DNA from 3 places in the Pseudoalteromonas sp. MB41 genome. Region 3 is predicted to be linked to each of the others. Evidence: predicted binding sites of a transcription regulator. Region 3 holds the regulator's gene; each other region holds the start of a gene.
The links. The regulator sigma-54, encoded in region 3, starts transcription at its own class of promoters, with help from an activator protein. The targets are predictions, from matches to a motif close to GTTGGCACGNNNNTNGNNT.
Positions count from the first base shown of each region.

Region 1: the regulator sigma-54 is predicted to act here: its motif matches at 975-993, upstream of LPA49_RS09120 (BON domain-containing protein).
Region 2: the regulator sigma-54 is predicted to act here: its motif matches at 942-960, upstream of LPA49_RS00065 (PA2169 family four-helix-bundle protein).

Region 1 covers NZ_JAJJZF010000007.1:1,967-4,242, reverse strand. The annotation lists gene LPA49_RS09125 (YqaE/Pmp3 family membrane protein) at 159-317, opposite strand; gene LPA49_RS09120 (BON domain-containing protein) at 373-939, opposite strand; gene LPA49_RS09115 (LiaF domain-containing protein) at 1,260-1,919, shown strand.
Region 2 covers NZ_JAJJZF010000001.1:9,666-11,941, forward strand. The annotation lists gene LPA49_RS00060 (LysR family transcriptional regulator) at 1-817, shown strand, start outside; gene LPA49_RS00065 (PA2169 family four-helix-bundle protein) at 1,011-1,454, shown strand; gene LPA49_RS00070 (catalase family peroxidase) at 1,512-2,276, opposite strand, start outside.
Region 3 covers NZ_JAJJZF010000013.1:34,899-37,174, forward strand. The annotation lists gene lptB (LPS export ABC transporter ATP-binding protein) at 1-594, shown strand, start outside; gene LPA49_RS13300 (RNA polymerase factor sigma-54) at 709-2,205, shown strand; gene hpf (ribosome hibernation promoting factor) at 2,232-2,276, shown strand, end outside.

The DNA of each region.
Region 1 (2,276 bases), on a different contig from region 3:
GCGTTGCCATTGTGCGCTTGTCCATAACGCCTTGTTACTTCCTTGCTGTCCTTTGTGCTGTGTTACATTTTCCATACTGTAAATCTCCTTGCAGTGTTGTCATCCATTATTACGTGTGCATTTCCTTGCCGTAAACTCATTCCTTTGAACCGTGATTATTATCGCTTACCGATAATATACACAGCATGAATCAAACCTGGAATGTACCCTAATAAGGTTAAAATAATATTAATCCAGAATTGTGCCCCCAAACCTACCTGTAAAAATACGCCAAGAGGCGGAATTAAAACCGAGAAAATAATGCGTATTAAATCCATAACTCACTCCTTGAAAAAGATAAGCCCAGCCAAAGCTGGGCTATAGGGCGTGCTATTATTCAGCAACAATCTTAAGTTCATCGATGACTTTACGCACATCTTCAGCATTTTCAGCAATGCTCACTGCTAATTGCTTTTCTGCATCTGACTTAACCGTACCTTTTAGTGTAACAACGCCTTTATCTGTATCGACATCAATATCAGTGCCGCCTACTTCAGAGTTAAATAAATAACGTGTGGTGATCACTGTACTGATCTTCGCATCAGTTAAGTCACTTTCTACTGAGTCACCTTTATCTGCACTCGCTGCCTTAGACTTCATGTTTTTCACAACCGTTAATTTATTATCAACAGCAGTTACTCCGTCTAGGCTAAGTACAAGCTCTTCGGCTAACTCTTTGTCTAATTCACTATCAACTTTACCGGTTAATACAACTTTGCCGTTTTTTACGTCTGTGTTGATATCAAAATTATTTAGGTTAGTGTTCATAAGAAGCACAGTTTCTGCCTTACCATCAATCCAAGCATCTTTACTTTCATTTTCCCAGTTGCTTGCCTGAGCACTCATACTTGTTGCACCAATTACTAACGCAGCAATCATAGTCTTGTTGAATGTATTCATAATCTTTCTCCTTTTGATTAAAGACGAGATAACTAATGCGACTTCGATGCCAACTTTTTATTTTTATATTATTCAATAAGTTAAATCGATATTCAGCCATGATTTATATTCGTTTCGGTAATTATTTACAGACAATTCGGTAAGAAGTTCACTCTGTTATAAAAATGACTAATTAATTGTCAATCTTATTAATCTATGGTTAATTTAACGAATGAAAGCCCACATCAAAAAACATAAACCAATGAATATTAATAAAATAATTTTTGGCCTACACTTTGCTTTGTGATTAACATAACTTTAAAACTCAACAGGGAATTATCATGGCCGTCAAACTCGAAGATCGCCCCATCGAGCAAGTAAGAGAAGAAGTAATCGATCAACTTATCTATAACTACAGTCATGCAGTTATTTCAGCAGAAGCATTTGAACGAAGACTAGACCAAGCAATGGAAGCCACCAGCAATGAAGTGTTAATTGAGCTGGTTTCTGACTTAGAGTTAACAGCAGATATTGACTACAAGTCACATAAACACGCGCAGTTTAAACCTCACTATGCACATGGTAGCGATGCAGAAAGCCTGCAACTACGCAGTATTTTAGGTTCCAACGAGCGCAGCGGCCAATGGCTAGTCCCGAAAGAAATTCACCTAACGAACTGTTTAGGCTCAATTGAATTAGACTTTAGTGAAGCCGTTTTTCAGCACCAGCATGTCACCATCTACGTAAACTGTATTTTAGGCAGCGACGAAATCTACGTGCCAGAGCATGTGAATGTAGTGTCAAAATTGTTTAGTGTGGTTGGTAGCGTTGAAAATAAATCGGTTGCACTCAATAAAGGGCAAGGCCCCACAATTACGATTGAAGGTAATGTTTGGCTAGGCTCAGTAGAGATTAAAGTCAAACGCACCATGAAAGAAAAGTTCATCAGCTTTGCCAACAGCCTAAAAGCCAGTTGGAAAGAAATGAATAGAGTGCAATGACGAAATACGAGTTGCGAAACCCCTTCGCGCACAATAAATTTCACGCCTACCTTAAACCGTAGGCGTTATGTTTACATGGCACGTTTGCACAGCAACGTCTTTTATAAAATTCACGGCTAAAGCCCCTCCTACAAGTGATATACACTACATGTGGGAGGCGTTTTAACTATACAAGCTCGCATCTCGCTTTTCGTACTTCGTTGCTTACAACCCTTTCACGGCTAAAGCCCCTCCTACAAGTGATACACATTTCACACGTGGGAGGCGTTTTAACGCCGAAAAAGCGAACCTTTTCAGCGACATTAAACACCCTTCACGGTTTAGCTCGCATCTCGTACTTCGTAACTCGTTACTTAT
Region 2 (2,276 bases), on a different contig from region 3:
AAAGCGCCTGAGAAATTTATTTAATGATCCGATTTTGGTACGCACCAGTGAAGGAATGGTGCCGACAGAGCGTGCTAAAGAGCTACAACCTGTCATACGCGGTATTTTAATGACGTTAGAAGAAACACTCGCTCCTAACCGTGAATTTGAAGCATCTCAAAGTAAACGTGTATTTCGTATTATGGCCAGTGACTATGCGGCCAGTACCCTTGCGCCCAAACTACTTAGTAAGTTACACGAAGAAGCGCCTGACACCACGCTTGATATCCTGACCCCCAGTGACGTTACGTTTCATGACGTTGAAAACGGCAAGGTCGACATGGCAATTAACCGCTTTGAAAACTTACCCCAATCGTTTCACTACAAACAAATTTGGAAAGACAGTTTTTGCTGCTTAGTAAAAGCCGACAACCCTATCATTAAAGACTTCAGTCTCGATAGTTACTTAAAAGCGCGCCATATTTGGGTAAGTAAAACAGGTTTTGGTGTTGGCGTAGGGATGGATCCAAAAGATGTCCAAAAGTTAGGTTGGGTAGACGAAGCGCTTGCTCATTTTGGTAAGCACCGGAATATTGCAACCTTTACTCGAAACTATCATGTCGCCATTCACCTGGCTAAAGAGCAGAATTTAGTGGCCACACTGCCATCAAAAGCGGCGAATATTTATTTAGATGATCCGGGATTAAAAATTCTTGAGCCACCTTTCCCTATTCCGCCTTTTGAACTCGACATGATTTGGAGCCCTCTTTTACACCGTGATGCCAGCCATATTTGGCTTAGACAAAAAGTAGCTGAAGTGGCCAATGAGCTTAAGTAATATTTTACCTATTAACCTGTAATTATTGCTGGTACGCCTTTTTATATGGGCGTACCAAACTCTCTTTATCTCAAAATAAAAATGTAACACTCTGATTATTAATGATAATACTTTTATATTAGGGATTGGAACATGCTTTGCTTCATGTAGAGAGCATTGTTTTAATTCAGTCTATATTATTAGAGAGGTCATTATGCAAACACATCAAGGACATGACGTTCATCATATTGCAGATATCATTCAAGTTATGAATAGTGGTATCGATTTTTATGAAAAAGCACAGGAAAAAGTTTCAGACCCCAGTATCGTCGCGTTATTTCAGCGCATGATCGATGCCCGTAAAGTAAGTATTGAACGTTTACAGCCATACGCCATCAACCAAACAGGTCACCGTGAAAATGGCTCAGACTTTGCGGTAGAAGCTCGTAAAGCTTACACATCTTTAATCACTAAACTCGGTGCAGACAAAGATGCAACCTACGTCAGTGAGCTTGAAGAAGTCGAAGACAAAACACTCGCAGAAATAAAAAGTGCGCTCAAAAAACCTCAACCCCACGACTGTGAAGCAGCGTTATCAAAAACCCTGCTAACTATTCAAAGCTGTCATGCCGAAATGAGTAAAATGAAAAAGCATTAACTGCTAATCATATGAAGCCCAGCATAACTGGGCTTCATATTGAAAATTTAAAGAACGTTATTGCCCAGTAATACGTTTTGAAAATGAAATAGCATAAGCAGTTGAGCGCAGCTTTAACACTTCATCTTCACTTGGCATAAAGCCTTGTGAAAGCAGATTTGGGTCGTAATTAGTAAAATCACACCCTGATTCACCCGTGGATTCTATCGTGAGCTTTCCTAAATTAACTGTTTTGCGATCAGCAGGCCATTGCACTGAAGGATCCGTTAATGCATCACCCGGCTCGGCTAATTCAGCTTGAAAACGGTAATGAACTTTCCCTTTCGCTAAATCCTCTTCAAGTCGCTTAGCAAGAAATGATTTAGGTAATGCTTTCATTTGTTCTTCAGTTAGTACTTGTTCTTGCGCTTCTGGCACCATGGTCCATCTAAAAGCTTGCTTAGTGCCCTTTTCATCAACCATGTAAAAGGTATGCACACCAAAATAACGTGAAGACACATACGATGCTGGCGGGTTATGGCTTTGTAACCAATTAAATTGCCCTAACGTACTCGGGTTTTGCTCTCTGTATGCTTTCACTTTTGCAAAATCGATTTCACCTGTTTTTTCGTCAGGTACTAAGGTACTTAGCAAACCAAAAAATGCTTCAGGGCTGTTACCTGCAAATACGGGCGTAGTTAGCCCTGCAATATTGTGCACATCCCCATTTTCTAGCACAAACTGCACCCCTATTCCTCGCGGAGAACGTGATGTTTCATCAGCATTAGGGTTACCTCCACCCATAGAAAAACGAATATTTGCTCTTGATGGTGCGTTAAATAA
Region 3 (2,276 bases):
ACCTTTTACATGATTGTGGGATTAGTGCCCAGTGACAAAGGTAAAATAAGCATTGATGATAACGACATCACCTTATTGCCAATGCACAGCCGCGCTCGCTTAGGTATTGGCTATTTGCCACAAGAATCATCGATTTTTAGAAAACTGACCGTTTATCAAAACTTAATGGCCATTTTAGAGACCCGTAAAGATCTCAATAAACAAGGCCGCGAAGAAACACTCAACAGCTTACTTGATGAATTTAGCATTCAACACATTCGTGACAGCCAAGGTATGGCATTGTCAGGGGGTGAACGCCGTCGTGTTGAAATAGCACGCGCACTGGCCGCTGACCCTAAATTTATTTTGCTCGATGAGCCTTTTGCTGGTGTTGATCCTATTTCAGTGTTAGATATAAAGAAAATTATCGAGCACTTAAAAAATCGTGGTATTGGTGTATTAATTACTGACCACAATGTGAGAGAAACCCTTGATGTTTGTGAAAAAGCCTACATTGTTTCTCATGGGGAGCTAATTGCATCAGGTACACCTGAACATGTGTTAGCCGACCAAACTGTACGCGATGTGTATCTAGGCGAGCAATTCAGGCTTTAAATACGCCACCGACTAGAGCATCTGCTAGACTTATAACAATGACAATAAATCAAATAAATAGTTAACGGCATCGTGCTATTGTTTGATAAGACTAAAAAGGATTGTTAGGGATACATGAGGCAATCATTACAGCTGCGCATGGGCCAGCAACTTACAATGACTCCACAACTGCAACAGGCTATCCGTTTGTTGCAGCTCAGTACATTGGATCTCCAGCAAGAAATTCAAGAAGCGTTAGACTCTAACCCTTTGCTTGAAGTTGAAGAAGCAGATTATGCAGAAGAGAGTATTGGCAAGAACGAGCAAAAAGCCGAATCTGACGATACCCAACTAAGCGCGTCGGCTGACGAAGCTGCGAGCGAGTACGAGCAAGAAAGCAGTGATGCCCTCAACAAAGACACCGTAAGTGACGACTTAGCAATGGATGTTACGTGGGATGAGTACATGAGTGCTGCCCCATCAAGTTCCTCAGGTCCAATGCCTGAAGATGAATCAATTTACCAAGGCGCATCAACCGAAACTCTCCACGAATACCTAATGTGGCAGTTACAACTGACTCCATTCAGCCCAACAGACGAAGCGATTGCCGTTGCGATTGTTGAGGCAATTGATGATTCGGGTATTTTAACCGTAAGCTGCGAAGACATTGTTGAAAGCTTCAATCAAAATAACGATGAAGAAGAAATCGAACTTGATGAAGTCGAAGCTGTCCTAAAAAGAATCCAATTATTCGATCCTGTCGGTATTGGCGCACGTAGTTTACAAGAATGTTTGTGTATTCAATTACGCCAATTCGATGTTGACACCCCCTATTTAGCTGAAACTAAAATGGTGTTATCAGAACATATTGAATTATTAGCGAGTCGTGACTATCGCACTTTGATGAAAAAGACTAAGCTTAAAGAAAGTGAGCTGAAAGAAGTCATGACATTGATCCACAGCTTAAATCCAAAGCCTGCGGATACAATTGTTAGAGAAGAATCTGAATACGTGATACCCGATGTATCCGTAAAAAAAATAAAAGGCCGTTGGGTAGTTGAACTAAACCCAGACTGCATGCCGAAAATCAGAGTGAATAGCCACTATGCGGCGATGTCACGTTCTGTAAAATCAAGCAGTGATAGCCAATTTATTCGCTCTCATTTACAAGAAGCAAAATGGTTTATTAAAAGCTTAGAAAGCCGTAATGACACGTTATTAAAAGTGACTAACTGTATTGTTCAACAACAACAGGCTTTCTTTGAACATGGTCCTGAGGCCATGAAACCCATGGTATTAAATGATGTCGCGGAAATGGTCGAAATGCATGAATCAACAATTTCGCGAGTAACAACACAAAAATACATGCATACCCCGCGGGGAATTTTTGAGTTGAAATATTTCTTCTCCAGCCATGTAAGCACTGAAAATGGGGGTGAGTGTTCATCTACGGCAATTCGCGCTTTAATCAAAAAGCTAATCGCCGCAGAAAACACAGCTAAACCATTGAGTGATAGCAAAATTGCAGATATATTGGCTGAGCAAGGAATTAAAGTAGCTAGACGGACAATAGCAAAATATCGAGAGTCTCTAGCAATACCTCCGTCGAATCAGCGTAAGAGTCTGATTTAGACGTTTTACATAGAAGGAAAATGCTTATGCAACTAAATTTAACTGGTCGTCATGTAGAAATCACAGATTCA